Regions from separate parts of the Inquilinus sp. NPDC058860 genome, predicted to be linked through region 1. Evidence: riboswitches for the same ligand, from Rfam matches in the RefSeq annotation. Region 1 holds a riboswitch; the other holds the start of a gene.

Region 1 (7,711 bases):
TTCTCCAGATCGATGCTGCTCTCGATCTCGGCGATCTTCACCCGCGGCGGCGGCCGGTTGCCGACGAAGCGCCGCAGCACCTCCGCCGCCTCGGCGATGCGCTTCTTGCCGACCAGGAAGCGCGGCGATTCCGGGATGATGCCGGCCAGCACCCCGTACATCACCGACGGCACGGCCATGGAGATGAACATCCAGCGCCAGGCCTCGAGCCCCAGCCACAGCGTGTTGCCGGCGCCGCCTGCCGCCGCCGCCAGCGCATAGTCGCACAGCAGCGCGACGAATATGCCGACCACGATGGCCAACTGCTGCAGCGAGCCGAGGCGGCCGCGGATGTGGGCCGGCGAGACTTCGGCGATATAGGCCGGGGCGATGACGCTGGCCGCCCCGACGGCCACCCCGCCGAGGAACCTCAGCGCCGTCAGCGACCAGATGCTCCACGCCAGGCCGGTTCCGACCGAGCCGATGAGGAAGATCACCGCGGCGATCTGCATCACTGCGATCCGGCCGTACTTGTCCGCAATCGGCCCCGCGAACCACGCACCGACCGCCGATCCGAGCAGCGCGCTCGCCACCGAGAAGCCGAGCAGGACGTCGCCGGCCCCGGACCATTGGCGGATGGCCGCGACGGCGCCGTTGATGACCGCCGTGTCGAAGCCGAACAGAAAGCCGCCCATTGCCGCCGAAAGCGCGATCAGAAACGTCTTGCCGATGACGAATTCGCTGCCGCTCGTGGCGATCGCGGCGCCTTCCCTGGGTGGGCCGCCTGTCGTCGACATGCCTGTCCTCCCGGATGGTTTGGAGGACTGTGAGCCTATCCGCTCGGAATTCCTACCCGCGAATTGTCGCCGTCTCCGTGGCGAGATCGGCGTCCCGGATCGGGCTCATTCAGCTCCCCGCGGCTCCAGCCGCCAGCCGCCGCCCTGGCGGGCGAGTTTCGGCTGCAGCCAGGCCAGGGCCTCGCGCAGCGCCTCCTCGACGCCCCAGGGCAGGTTCACCAGCACGAGGCCGGAGCCGTTGAGGCGGGCCGGGAACAGCGTGTCGAACACGGTCAGCTCGGCCGTCCAGGCGCGGGGCAGGGGCGGCAATGCCGACAGCATGGCGTCGACCGGCGGCCGGTCCTTGATCGGGTACCAGGCGGCGATCACGCCTTCCGGCCAGCGGCGATGCGCCGTGGCGATGCCGCGGGCCAGCCGCGCCAGCTCGTCCGGCTGCTCGAAGGACGGGTCGAGCAGCAGCAGCCCGCGCCGCGGCTGCGGCGGCAGCAGGCCGCGCAGCGCCTCCCAGGAATCGCGGTGGTGGATCGCGACCTGGCCGTCGCCGGCGAATTCGGCACGCAGCCTGGCATTGTCCTCGGGATGCAGCTCGACCAGGGTCAGCCGGTCCTCCGGCCGCATCAGCGCCCGGATCAGCCGCGGCGAGCCGGGATAGATCTCGAGCCGGCCGGAGGGATTGAACGCGCGGACCAGCTCGAGATAGCGGGCGACCGCGGCCGGGGCTTCCGTCTCCCGCTCGATCCGGGCGATGCCGTCGACATATTCGCCGGTCTTGGACGCCTCGGCGGCCAGGGCATAGCGGCCGACGCCGGCATGCAGGTCGAGAGCGGAAAAGGGCTTGGCCTTGCCGCGCATTGCTTCCAGCAGCGCCACCAGCACCACGTGCTTCAGGACGTCGGCCTGGTTGCCGGCGTGGAAGGCGTGGCGATAGTTCATGCCGCCTGCAGCACCGCGACCCAGCCGGGCAGCGGCACCTTGTTCTCGGTGCGGGTCCAGGCGGATTCGATCTCGACCGTGGCAAAGCCGGCCTCCGCCGCGGCGGCCCGCAGATAGGCGGCGGAATGCTGGTAGCGATGATGGTGGCCCAGGCGCCAGCCGTGGCCGTCGGCGTCGTCCTGCGCCTCCAGGGTCAGGGCGAACAGGCCGCCCGGCCGCAGCACCCGCCGGGCGGCGGCGAGCAGCGGCGCGAGGTCGCCGATATAGACCGCGACATCGGCCGCCAGGGCCAGGTCGTACCGCTCCGGCCACTCCGCCAGCGTGGCGACGATCTCGCCCGGCTCCAGCCGGTCGTACAGTCGGCGCGCCATTGCCTGCAGGATCATGCCGGGCGACAGGTCGATGCCGTCCAGCCGGCGGCGGCGGTCGGCGAAGGCGATGCCGGCCAGGCCGGTGCCGCAGCCGAGGTCGAGGATGTCGAGGCGGCCCTCCGGCACCGTCCGGTCGACGGCGCGGCGCAGCAGCTCCGGCCCGCGATAGCGCAGGGCCTCGACCAGCGCCGTGTCGAAGCGCGGGGCGTACTGGTCGAACAGGGTGCGGACATGCGCTTCCGGCAGCTGTGCCGGCACCGGGGCGGCGCCGATCAGCGCCAGCCGCACCGCGGCGCCCATCCGGTCGTCCGGGTCCAGCTCCAGCGCGGCGCGGTAGGCCGTGGCCGCGTCGCCGTCCGCTGCCTCCAGCGCCTGGCCCAGCGCGTAGTGGATCTCGACGTCGCCGGGATCGATCTCGATCGCGGCGCGGATGGCTTCGGCGGCCTCGGCCGGCTGGCCGTCGGCGAGCAGGGCAAGGCCGATCTCCAGGCGCCGGCGGGCCCGTGGATCCGGGGTGGGAAGGGGCAGGGTCATGGGATGAAACGTCCGAAGCGCCGCGGCCGTGCCGCAGTCGCGCGCGGGCTTATAGCCGAAGCGCTGTCCGGTCGTCGAGAGGCTCGCGATCGGCCTCAGGCATTCGTGGGATAGACGAAGCCGTCCGCCTCGTAGACGCCGCCATAGGCGTTGGTGTCCGGGTTCCAGAACCGCACCGCGGTCCAGTCGTTGCCGCTGGAGACGTCGATCACCGACTGCTCGCGGTAGATCCGGCGCCGCGTCGGCCCGTCATTGCCCCAGTTGGTGTGCGATACGGTGATCTCGCGCGAATTGCGCACCGCCACCACCACCGAGATGTGGCCGGCGCTCAGCCGGTCCGACCGTCCCAGCACCAGCACGGCGCCGGAGCGCGGTTCGCTGCCCTTGCCGTAGACGCCGTCGGCCTGGTCCCACCAGGTCCAGGCGTCGCCCTTGATCTGGATCCCGGAGACGGCGCGGGCATAGGGCACGCACTCCTCCGGCGCGTTGGCGGTGACGTATCGGGCGACACCGCTGCCGGTGGGGTTGCGCACGATCTCGCGCCCCCCGCCACAGGCGGCCAGGGCCAGCGCGATCGACAGCACCCAGGCATGTCGCAGCATCCGTCGCTCTCAACCGAAGAATCAGAAATACACCCCAATGCATTGGAATGTAGACTTTTTTAGGAATACGGTCAAGATCGAGGCGGAGCGGTGCGTCGGCTGCCTTCCCGCTTGACATGCCCTCCCCGGGCGCGCTCTGATCGAGGCGTTCCGAGGGGAGCTCCGGTAAGGAGCTGAGACACCACACCATCCGCGACGTGGGAACCCTTCGAACCTGATCCGGGTCGTGCCGGCGTAGGGAATGGAACCACATGCGCGCTCAGCCGCTCTCTTTCCAGCTTTCCGTCCTTGGCACGCCCTCAATCCGTCCGATCGAGGAGGACGACGATGCCCAAGGACGCCATCCCCACAACCGTCACCACCGGCCCGCTGCCGGCGTCGCGCAAGGTCCATGTTCCCGGTGAGCGCCACCCCGACCTGCGCGTCGCCATGCGCGAGATCGTGCTGTCGCCCGAATCCGGCGAGCCGCCGCTGCGCGTCTACGACGCCTCCGGCCCCTACACCGACCCGGCGGCGCTGATCGACATCGGCGCCGGCCTGCCCGCGCTGCGGGCCGGCTGGATCGCCGCCCGCGGCGATGTCGAGGCCTATGACGGGCGCACCGTGCGGCCGGAGGATGACGGCCGCCGCCCGGGCGAGGCCGCCAACCTGTTCGAGTTCCCGCGCGGCGACCGGCGCCCGTTGCGGGCGCGTGGCGGCACCGCGGTGACGCAGATGGCCTATGCCCGCGCCGGCATCGTCACGCCGGAGATGGAGTATGTCGCGATCCGCGAGAATCTCGGCCGCGAGCGGGCGCGGGAGCAGGCGGCGCGCGACGGCGAGAGCTTCGGCGCCGCGATCCCGGACCACGTGACCCCGGAATTCGTGCGCGACGAGGTGGCGCGGGGGCGGGCGATCATCCCGTCCAACATCAACCACCCGGAATCCGAGCCGATGGCGATCGGCCGCAACTTCCTGGTGAAGATCAACGCCAATATCGGCAACTCGGCCGTCACCTCCTCGATCGCGGAGGAGGTGGAGAAGATGGTGTGGGCGATCCGCTGGGGCGGCGACACGGTGATGGACCTGTCGACCGGCCGCAACATCCACACCACCCGCGAATGGATCCTGCGCAATGCGCCGGTGCCGATCGGCACGGTGCCGATCTACCAGGCGCTGGAAAAGGTCGGCGGCGTGGCCGAGGACCTGACCTGGGAGATCTTCCGCGACACGCTGATCGAGCAGGCGGAGCAGGGGGTCGACTACTTCACCATCCATGCCGGGGTGCGGCTGCCCTACATCCATCTCACGGCGAAGCGGGTGACCGGCATCGTCAGCCGCGGCGGCTCGATCATGGCGAAGTGGTGCCTGGCGCATCACCGCGAGAGCTTCCTCTACACCCATTTCCGCGAGATCTGCGCGATCATGCGGGCCTATGACGTCGCCTTCTCGCTGGGCGACGGGCTGCGCCCCGGCTCGATCGCCGACGCCAACGACGCGGCCCAGTTCGCCGAGCTGGAGACGCTGGGCGAGCTGACCCAGGTGGCGTGGGAGCACGATGTCCAGGTCATGATCGAAGGCCCCGGCCATGTGCCGATGCACAAGATCAAGGCCAATATGGACAAGCAGCTGGCGGTCTGCGGCGAAGCGCCGTTCTACACGCTCGGGCCGCTCACCACCGACATCGCGCCCGGCTACGACCACATCACCTCCGGCATCGGCGCGGCGATGATCGGCTGGTTCGGCACCGCCATGCTCTGCTACGTCACGCCGAAGGAGCATCTCGGGCTGCCGGACCGCGACGACGTCAAGACCGGCGTCGTCACCTACAAGATCGCGGCCCATGCCGCCGACCTGGCCAAGGGGCATCCGGCGGCGCAGCTGCGCGACGACACCCTGTCCCGCGCCCGCTTCGAGTTCCGCTGGCGCGACCAGTTCCACCTGTCGCTCGACCCCGACACGGCGCTGGCCTATCACGACGAGACGCTGCCGGCGGAGGGCGCCAAGACCGCGCATTTCTGCTCGATGTGCGGCCCGAAATTCTGCTCGATGAAGATCACGCAGGAGATCCGGGCCTCGGCCGAGGCGGGGATGGAGGAGATGTCGGCGCGGTTCCGCGAGGGCGGCGGAGAGATCTACCGCGCGGCCGAGTGACGGGGCCGGCGGGTCGGCCCGCACCGAGATGAAAATGATTCTTGGTGCACGCGGACACGACCGGTATAGGACTCGCAGCGGAATTTGACCGCTGACGGCCCGGGACGGGCGCTTCGTCCCGGGCCGTCGTCGACGGCGTGACGGCGCTCGGCGCGAGGAGATTTTGATGGCAGCCCTTTCCGAACACGCGGCCAAGGCCGGCCGGATGACCCGGTTCCTGGTGCAGCGCCGGTTCCAGCGCGTCGCCTGGCGGGACTGGGTGGCCGACCGCATCGCCGGCCGGATCGGGCGCGGTCCGGTCGCCGGGTCGCCGGAGGGCCGGAGCGGCGCCGCGGCGCTGACCGCCGACGGCTTCGCCATGACGCCCTGGCTGATGACGCCGGGCCGGGTCGAGGAGATGCGGCGCCACTTCGCCGGCCACCCGTCCTTCAACCCCTACAAGCCCGAGGACGGCACCTTCCAGGCGCCGGATCAGGCGCCGCCGGGCACCCATGTCGCGCATCTCCGGCCGGAGGTGGTGGTGAACGCGCCCCATGCGCTGGCCATCGCCAACGACCCGGCGGTGCTGGAAGCGGTGCAGGCGGCCCTCGGCTGCAAGCCGACGATCAGCTACATGGCCGCATGGTGGTCGATCGCCGGTGACGGCCAGGCCCAGCACGCCGAGCTGTTCCACCGCGACTACGACGATTGGCGTTTCATCAAGCTGTTCGTCTATCTCACCGATGTCGACGCCGGGGCCGGACCGCACATCTATGTCCGCGGCTCGCACCGCGAGGACCGGCTGATGCCGATCCGGCGCTACTCCGACGCTGAGGTCGAGGGCGCCTTCGGGCGCGAGCGCTTCGTCCAGTTCGAGGGTCCCGCCGGCACCAGCTTCCTGGAGAACACCTTCGGCTTCCATCGCGGCCTGCCGGCGCGGCAGACGCCGCGGCTGATCTTCCAGGTGGTGTACTGCCAGGGCCCTATCCTGTACGGCCCGCCGCGCCCGATCGCCGAGGCCGGCCGGGTGGCCCAGGGCCTGACGCTCGATCCCTACGTCAACCGCGTCTATCTCCGGGCCTGACCCGGATGGTGATCCCAGGGTCGCCATGAGCCGTTCCCGGCCATGGCGTTCGCGATGACCCTCGCCCGGGTTCGGGCGGCCGGCGGCAAGGCGGCGCTGTTCCTGCTCGCCTTCGCGCTCGGCAAGGGTTCCGCCTTCTTCGGGCCGCTGCTGCTGTCCCAGGTCATGAGCCTCCAGGACTACGGCACGGCCGAGCTGGGGCTCAGCATCGGCGTGATCGGGGCGCAGATTCTCAGCCTCGGCATCACCGGCGCGATCCCGCAGCTGGTGCTGATCCGCAAGGACGACCGCGTCCTCGACCTGCTGTTCTTCGTCGTCGCCTCGATCGGCCTCGTCGGCCTCGGTGGCGCCGCGATCGCCTGGGCCGCCTCGGGCCAGTTGCTGCCCGCCTTCGCCGGCGTCGCCATGGCCGGCGCCGGGGCCCAGGTCGCCGCCAGCGTCTACTACCGTGCCATGGGGCGCCGCTTCGGCATCCTGGTCGCCGACAACCTGGCGCTCTATGCCTTCCTGATCGTCGGCGCGCTGGTGTTCCTGGCGCTGTGGCGGGTGCCGCTGGGGCTGGTGATCCTCGGCTGCGGCGGCGTGGCGCTCGGCTTCACTCTCTTCGCCCTCGTGGGCCTGGCGCGCACCATCCGGCCGGGCTTCCTCGCCGCCCATGCGGACGCCCGGCGGATGGGCTTCTTCATGATGGTGAACTCGCTGGTCTATTTCGCCATCGTCAACAGCTCGCGGGTGCTGGTCGGCTTCTTCCTGTCGGTCGAGGCGGTGTCGGTCTATGCGGTCTGCTTCCGCATCTCGGCGGCGATCTTCCTGGTGCACCAGCTGATCGTGACCGCGTTCTTCAAGACGCTGTACGAGGCCTCGGCCGAATGGTTCGACCGGTTCTACCTGGCCCTGCTGGCGCTGACCATGGCGGGGGCTGCGGCGATCCTCGCCGGCTTCGAGCTGTTCGGTACGGAGCTGCTGCCGGGCTGGCGGGCCCATCTGCCCGAGATGTCGCGGCTGCTGCCCATCGTCTGCATGCAGACGATCTGGTGGGTGTCGCTGGCCCATGTCGAGCTGCGGATCAACCGGGCGCTGATCTCGAAACAGGCGACGATGTGGCTGCTGGGCTGCGCCGGGCTGATGGTCGCGGCCCTGGCGCTGCTGAAGGCGCTCGGGCTCCTGACCCTGTCGACGGCGGCGCTGGTCTTCGCCGGCACCCTGTTCCTGGCGCTGCACATCCAGCTGACGCTGCTCGAGCGCAACGGCGTGGCGCTGCCGCGGATGCGGATCGCGCTGTTCGCGCCGCTGGTGTTC
Region 2 (7,711 bases), on a different contig from region 1:
GCGAATCCGGCGATCCGGCTGACGGCCGTCAGCCCCCCGACCGTCGCCATGCCGCGCAGCAGGGACATGGGGCGAGCTTTAGCCGTCTTTTGCGGCGGCGGGAAGGCCGGCCGAGGCGGCGATTCCGGCGGCGCTTGACAGCGCGGCGGCTCGGCGAGAGATTACGCCAAATTGTATGAGGATTGGATCGGCAGGGCCGGCCCCCGGATACCACAAGACAAACCGCGAGGCGTCGCAGTCGCCTTTCACAGGGAGGAGCACATGGATTTCACCACATTGACGAGGCATCGGGCTTGATCCACCGGTGGCAGGCTGTCCGGCGCTCCGCGAGGAGCGCGCGCGGAGGCTCGCCCGCCGATCGATCCCGTGACCGTGGACAGGCCGGCTGGAACGGCTGGGCCTGCTGCGGCATCATGGGCCATCATGCGGCAACATTGCACCGGGACCATGCCGGAACGGCCGGCCCGGACGCAGAAGAGAGTAGCAGAGGGAGAAAACGGTGAAGCTGATCACATCCATCACGGCACTGGCGCTGGGGCTGTCCGCCTTCGCGCTGTCGGCGCAGGCGGCCGAAAAGGGCCTCGTCGGCGTGTCGATGCCGACCAAGACCTCGGCGCGCTGGATCGCCGACGGCGACAACATGGTCAAGTCGCTGCAGGCCAAGGGCTACGAGGCCGACCTGCAATACGCGGGCGACGACATCCCGACCCAGCTGTCGCAGATCGAGAACATGGTCACCAAGGGCGCCAAGGTGCTGGTGATCGCCGCGATCGACGGCACCACGCTGTCCTCGGTGCTGCAGCAGGCGCACGATTCCGGGATCAAGGTCATCGCCTATGACCGCCTGATCCGCGACACGCCGAATGTCGACTACTACACCACCTTCGACAACTTCCAGGTGGGTGTGCTGCAAGCCGGCTCGCTGGTCGACGCCCTCGGCCTGAAGGACGGCAAGGGCCCGTTCAACGTCGAGCTGTTCGGCGGCTCGCCGGACGACAACAACGCCTTCTTCTTCTACAACGGCGCGATGTCGGTGCTGCAGCCCTACATCGACAGCAAGAAGGTCGTGGTGCCCAGCGGCCAGATGGGCATGGACAAGGTCGGCATCCTGCGCTGGGACGCCGCCACGGCCCAGGCCCGCATGGACAACCTGCTGTCGGCCTATTACGGCGACAAGAAGGTCGACGCGGTGCTGTCGCCCTATGACGGCCTGTCGATGGGCATCATCGCCTCGCTGAAGGCGGTCGGCTACGGCTCGGGCGACCGGCCGCTGCCCTTCGTCTCCGGCCAGGACGCCGAGGTGCCGTCGGTCAAGTCGATCCTCGCCGGCGACCAGTACTCGACCGTGTTCAAGGACACCCGCGACCTCGCCAAGGTCACCGTCGACATGATCGACGCCGTGATGTCCGGCGCCGAGCCGAAGGTCAACGACACCAAGACCTACAACAACGGGGTCAAGGTGGTGCCGTCCTACCTGCTGACGCCGGTGCCGGTGACCAAGGCCGACGTCCAGAAGACCCTGGTCGACAGCGGCTACTACAAAGCCGACCAGCTGAAGTAATCTGATGTGCCCCCAGGGCCCCGCGCTTCCGGGCGCGGGGCCCTGACGTTGCGCCCGCCGCGGTCTCCGTGGCCGGCCGGCGCCCGTGGCGAGCGGAGCCAGAGGTGGATACAGTTACCGTTGATACGATCCTGGAGATGCGCGGGATCACCAAGACGTTCCCGGGCGTGAAGGCGCTCAGCAACGTCAACCTCGCGGTCACGCGCGGCGAGATCCATGCCGTGGTCGGCGAGAACGGCGCCGGCAAGTCGACGCTGATGAAGGTCCTGTCCGGCGTCTATCCCCACGGCTCCTACGAGGGCGAGATCCGGTTCGAGGGGAAGGAGCGGCAGTTCCGCTCGATCGCGGACAGCGAACACGCCGGCATCATCATCATCCATCAGGAGCTGGCGCTGGTGCCGCTCCTGTCGATCGCCGAGAACCTGTTCCTCGGCAACGAGGTGGCGTCCCGCGGCATCATCGACTGGAACGAGACGCTGGTCCGGGCCCGGGCGCTGCTGGCCAAGGTCGGGCTGAAGGAGAACCCGGCGACGCTGGTCACCAATCTCGGCGTCGGCAAGCAGCAGCTGATCGAGATCGCCAAGGCCCTGTCGAAGGAGGTCAAGCTCCTGATCCTCGACGAGCCGACGGCCAGCCTGAACGAGAGCGACAGCAACGCGCTCCTGGAGCTGCTGCTGGAGTTCAAGCGCCAGGGCATCTCCTCGATCCTGATCTCGCACAAGCTGAACGAGATCACCAAGGTCGCCGATTCGATCACCATCCTGCGCGACGGGTCGACCATCGAGACGCTGGATGCAAGAGGGGGTGGCCAGGGGGGCGGCGAGGTCGACGAGGACCGGATCATCAAGGGCATGGTCGGCCGCGACCTGACCGACCGCTATCCCGAGCGCGAGCCGAAGCTGGGCGAGACCCTGTTCGCGGTGAAGGGCTGGAGCGTCTACCACCCGCTGCATTCCGAGCGGCAGGTGATCAAGGGCATCGACCTGCATGTCCGTGCCGGCGAGGTGGTGGGCATCGCCGGGCTGATGGGCGCGGGGCGGACCGAGTTCGCGATGAGCGTGTTCGGCAAGTCCTACGGCCAGAAGATCACCGGCACCGCCACCATGCGGGGCCAGCCGGTCGATCTCGCCACCGTGCCCAAGGCGATCGCCGCCGGCCTCGCCTATGTCACCGAGGACCGCAAGCAGCTGGGGCTGGTGCTGGGCGATTCGATTCAGCACAACATCCCGCTGGCCCATCTTCCCGGCGTGGCCCGCAGCGGCATCATCGACGAGATGCGCGAACTCGGCGTCGCCTTCGACTACCGGCGCAAGCTCAACATCCGCTCCTCCGGCGTGCAGCAGCAGACGGTCAACCTGTCCGGCGGCAACCAGCAGAAGGTGGTGCTGAGCAAGTGGCTGTTCGCGGGGCCCGAGGTGCTGATCCTCGACGAGCCGACACGCGGCATCGACGTCGGCGCCAAATACGAGATCTACACGATCATCAACCAGCTGGTGGCGTCCGGGAAGGGCGTCATCGTGATCTCGTCGGAGATGCCGGAGCTGCTCGGCATGTCCGACCGGATCTACGTCATGAACGAAGGCCGGATCTGCGCCGAGATGCCGGCCAAGGACGCCTCTCAGGAAAACATCATGCGGGCGATCATGCGCTCGAGAGAACGGGTCTAAGGAAGCACGGCCATGACCACCGAAACGACCGCCCTGCAGACTCGCGCGAACACCCGGATCGGCGAGTTCCTGAAGAACAACATCCGCGAATACGCGATGCTGCTGTCGCTCGTCGCGATCATGATCATCTTCCAGGTCGCGACCGACGGCCGGCTGTTCACGCCGCTGAACCTCAGCAACCTGATCCAGCAGAACGCCTATGTCATCGTGCTGGCCTTCGGCATGCTGCTGGTCATCGTCAGCGGCCATATCGACCTGTCGGTCGGGTCGGTCGCGGGCTTCGTCGGCGCGGTCGGCGGCGCCCTGATGGTGTGGCAGGGGCTCGATCCCTGGCTCTCGGCCATCGCCTGCCTGGCGCTGGGCGCCGCGATCGGCTCGGTCCAGGGCTATTTCATCGCCTACCGCAAGATCCCGTCCTTCATCGTCACCCTGGCCGGCATGCTGGCCTTCCGCGGCCTCTGCATCATGGTGCTGAACGGCGAGCGGGCGGGGCCGGTGCCGCAGGACTTCCAGAAGATGTCCTCGGGCTTCATCGCCGAGCTGTTCGGCTCGATGCCGGAGCTGTTCTCGGGCACCGGCAAGGTCTGGATCACCACGCTCCTGATCAGCCTCGCCGTGCCGCTGATCCTGGTCTGGTTCAACGTCAAGAAGCGGCGCAACGAGATCCAGCACGGGGTGGAGCAGGAGCCGCTGCTGTTCTTCATCATCAAGAACGCGGCGACGCTGGTGGCGCTGGCCGGGCTCGGCTACCTGCTGGCGACCTATAACGGCCTGCCCAACATCCTGATCCTGATGGGCGTGCTGGTGGTGCTCTACGCCTTCGTCACCACCCGCACCACGCTCGGCCGCCGCATCTACGCGGTCGGCGGCAACGAGAAGGCGGCCAAGCTGTCCGGCATCAACACCGAGAAGCTGGTGTTCCTGACCTTCGTCAACATGGGGGTGCTGGCGGCGCTGGCCGGGCTGATCACCACGGCGCGCCTGACCTCGGCGACGCCGCAGGCCGGCAACCAGTACGAGCTCGACGCCATCGCCGCCTGCTTCATCGGCGGCGCCTCGGCCTCGGGCGGCGTCGGCAAGATCACCGGCGTGGTGATCGGCGCCTTCATCATGGGCGTGATGAACAACGGCATGTCGATCCTCGGCCTCGGCATCGACCTGCAGATGGTGATCAAGGGCCTGGTCCTGCTCGCCGCCGTCGCCTTCGACGTCTACAACAAGAACAAGGTCGGCTGAGGCTGGCACGCCGTAGGTTGGGTTCGCGTTCGCGAACCCAACATCGCGCCGCTCTATGGGTGTTGGGTTCGCTGTCGCGAACCCAACCTACAAGGACGCTACCCCCACCAGCGGTGGAAATGGTGCAGGGGCCCGTGGCCGCCGCCGACGGACAGGCGGTCGGCCGCGGCCAGCGCCCCGGTCAGGTAATCCTTCGCCTCGCGCACCGCCGTCTCCAGGTCGGGCCGCTGCGGCAGCAGGGCCGCGATGGCCGAGGACAGGGTGCAGCCGGTGCCGTGGGTGTTGCGGGTGGCGATCCGCGGCGCCGCCAGGGTCAGGGACCCGGCCGCCGAGAGCAGCAGGTCCGGGCTCTCCGCCTCCGCCAGATGGCCGCCCTTCAGCAGCACCGCCCGGGGCCCCAGCGCCAGCAGCGCCGCGGCGATCCCCGGCATCTCGTCCCGGCTCCCGGCCGGCGCGCGGCCCAGAAGATCGGCGGCCTCCGGCAGGTTCGGCGTGACCACGGTGGCCAGCGGCAGCAGCTCCTCGCGCAGCGCCGCCACCGCGTCGGGGTCCAGCAGCCGGTCGCCGCTCTTCGCCACCATCACCGGGTCGACCACCACCCGGGTCAGCCCGTGCCGGCGCAGCGCCTCGGCCACCACGCGCACGATCTCGCCGGTCGCCAGCATGCCGATCTTCACCGCGTCGATCCGGACATCGGCCAGCAGGCAGTCGATCTGCCTGGCGACGAAGGCCGCCGGCACCAGCTCCACCGCCTGCACCCCGCGGGTGTTCTGGGCGACCAGGGCGGTGATCACCGCGCAGCCATAGGCGCCGAGGGCCGAGAAGGTCTTCAGGTCCGCCTGGATGCCGGCGCCGCCCGAGGGATCGGTGCCGGCGATGGTCAGGACATTGGGGATCATCAAGCCCTCCGTCCTTCCGCCACCGCCGCGGCGATCGCCCGGGCCGCCGCTTCCGGATCGGGCGCGGCGCAGATCGCCGAGACCACGGCGACGCCGTCCGCCCCGGCCGCGATCACATCGGCGGTCTGGGCCGCATCGATGCCGCCGATGCCGACCGCGGGCAGCGGCACCAGCCGGCGCAGTACCCGGAACCCGTCGACCCCGATCGCCGGCCGGGCCTCGGCCTTGGTGGAGGTGGCGAAGACCGGGCCGATGCCGGCGTAGTCGGCGACGGCCGGGTCGACCGCCCGCGCCTCGGCCGCGTCATGCACGGTGACGCCGACGATGCGGCCGGGGCCCAGCAGGCGCCGCGCCGTCGCCGCCGGCATGTCGCGGTCGCCGAGATGGACGCCGTCGGCGCCGACCGCCAGGGCGACGTCGACCCGGTCGTTGATCACCAACGGGATGCCATGCGGCGCCAGCACCGCCTGCAGCGCTCCGGCCGCTGCGATCAGCGCCCGGGTGGTGGCGTCGGGGTCGCGCAGCTGCACGATGGTGATGCCGCCGCGCGCCGCCGCCGCGGCCACGGCGGCGACGCCGCGCGGCCCGCTCAGCCGCGTGTCGGTGACGAGATAGACCGACAGGTCGAAGCGCCGCCCCGGTTCCGATGCTTCAGCAGCCGCAGCCATTCCGCTCCTCCTCCGGCGAAGGGCGGTCGGCGATCGATCCTGAGGATCCGGGGCCCATGGCGGGCATCGCGTGACGGCTCCCTTCGCTGGCATGACCCAGATCAGGTTCGACGGGTATGATCTCAGCCCGTTCCCGGGCACCCCGTGTCACTTCCGGGTCCAGGCTCGCAAGCCGGGACGGCCGGTGTCAAGCGCACCGGCCATGGTGCTCGCTTGATAACATCGCCCACGCAGACAGATGATGAGGGTTTGATCGAGTTGGTAGCCCGCATAGTTCGCGATGCGAACGTGGCTCCCGTTTCGACGGAAACGATGCTTTTATGGCCATATTGTAATAACGAGAATTGCTGATGCCGTCAGATATCCCCACCGCGCCTGCTTCATCCCTGAACGCGGGCCCGATTATCCGGCTGGGAGAGGTGCTTGCCGGCGCGATGCCGTTCAACGTGGGCAACGTCAGCGACACATACCGCGGCGTGATTTTCACCGAGCAGGGCGAACAAACCGCAGTCATCAAAGATCTCGAACCAAAGGAGTTGGCGAACGAGGTTCTTGCCGCTGCGCTCGGGATCCGCCTAGGCCTTCCCATTCCTCCGCCCTACATTGCGCTGGCCCACCCCGATCGATTCACTGCCCGTAAGGGGCCGACGCTCGGCGATGCAAAGTTAGTTTATGCGAGCGTCGATGTCCGCCAACCCCATGTGGCGGCTTTGTATTTCAGCGGAGGAGGGCGGGCTGTGCTAGAGCGTCTCGCGCAGTGGCAAGCGCTTGGCCGTCTGTATGGCTTCGATGCACTTGTCGCCAATATCGATCGTCATGCAGGAAATATTCTCTTTTCGGGGGATAAGGAGGTGTGGCTTATCGACCACGGGCAGTGCTTCACTGGACCTGACTGGCAGCCTGGCGATCTCGAAGCTCCCGACCGGCCCGTGCGCAGCAGGCTTACCGAATGGTTAACGCCTGTTCTGGATTACGATCAGCGGATTGCGGTTGCAGACGATGCAGCCCTCGTGGAGCTAGATACTAAGGGGCTAGATTTTCAAGCGCTGGCCGTCGTGAACCACGTTGCCCACCTGCTAACCTCGGGCGACCTTGAGGCCGTCATGTCGTTTTTGAGCAGCCGACGCGCACATGTGCCCCGATTGGCAGCATCGACGCTGGAACTCGAGAGGCTGGTCTGATGGCTCTCTCCACCTCGAACTTCCCTCGGCCGGAGGGGACGGTGCGTGGGCGTTGGGCGCCCATTTATCTGTCGCCCATTCTCGGTTCGCCGGAGCGCTTCATCATTGCTGTGGCCGCGGTGGGACTACAGGGGTTTCACATCGAAGCCGCAAACGCGCTCAATCGGCTTGAATGCCTATACGGAGTTGCGGCGGAGACCGCCCTTTTCGCAGCTGAAGTTGCATTGGACGAACTCCGAACCGCGCTCGCCACCCAAGGCTCTGCAGCGCTAGCGGAAGGGCTTCTCGTTTTCTCTGGTGTCAGCGTTGGAACTGTCGCTGAGGGCGAGGCGAGGTCTTTGGAGCAACTCGCGAAAACATGGATGGGGGCATTGTCATCGCTCTATCGGTATGAGCCCCCTCTTACGACCGTGGAGGCACATACAGAGGATGGAGGCGCTGGCGCATCGGACCGGCTCCCGATCCTCGTCCTTGAGCATGTGAAGCAGATCGCTCCACG

Evidence for each region. Region 1 has a riboswitch for thiamine pyrophosphate ahead of thiC (phosphomethylpyrimidine synthase ThiC). Riboswitches for the same ligand answer to the same signal wherever they lie in the genome.
Region 2: another riboswitch for thiamine pyrophosphate. It lies ahead of thiE (thiamine phosphate synthase); the one in region 1 lies ahead of thiC (phosphomethylpyrimidine synthase ThiC).

The regions. Positions count from the first base shown of each region.
Region 1 is NZ_JBHYMS010000026.1:11,841-19,551, reverse strand. Features, by position in the region: gene ACFW16_RS18790 (sugar porter family MFS transporter) at 1-776, opposite strand, end outside; gene ACFW16_RS18785 (23S rRNA (adenine(2030)-N(6))-methyltransferase RlmJ) at 882-1,709, opposite strand; gene ACFW16_RS18780 (methyltransferase) at 1,706-2,614, opposite strand; gene ACFW16_RS18775 (CHAP domain-containing protein) at 2,710-3,216, opposite strand; TPP riboswitch at 3,360-3,475, shown strand; gene thiC (phosphomethylpyrimidine synthase ThiC) at 3,544-5,349, shown strand; gene ACFW16_RS18765 (phytanoyl-CoA dioxygenase family protein) at 5,516-6,412, shown strand; gene ACFW16_RS18760 (lipopolysaccharide biosynthesis protein) at 6,455-7,711, shown strand, end outside.
Region 2 is NZ_JBHYMS010000017.1:28,842-36,552, forward strand. Features, by position in the region: gene murJ (murein biosynthesis integral membrane protein MurJ) at 1-68, opposite strand, end outside; gene chvE (multiple monosaccharide ABC transporter substrate-binding protein) at 500-1,561, shown strand; gene mmsA (multiple monosaccharide ABC transporter ATP-binding protein) at 1,699-3,228, shown strand; gene mmsB (multiple monosaccharide ABC transporter permease) at 3,241-4,464, shown strand; gene thiD (bifunctional hydroxymethylpyrimidine kinase/phosphomethylpyrimidine kinase) at 4,563-5,363, opposite strand; gene thiE (thiamine phosphate synthase) at 5,363-6,031, opposite strand; TPP riboswitch at 6,091-6,186, opposite strand; gene ACFW16_RS14070 (HipA family kinase) at 6,382-7,212, shown strand; gene ACFW16_RS14075 (hypothetical protein) at 7,212-7,711, shown strand, end outside.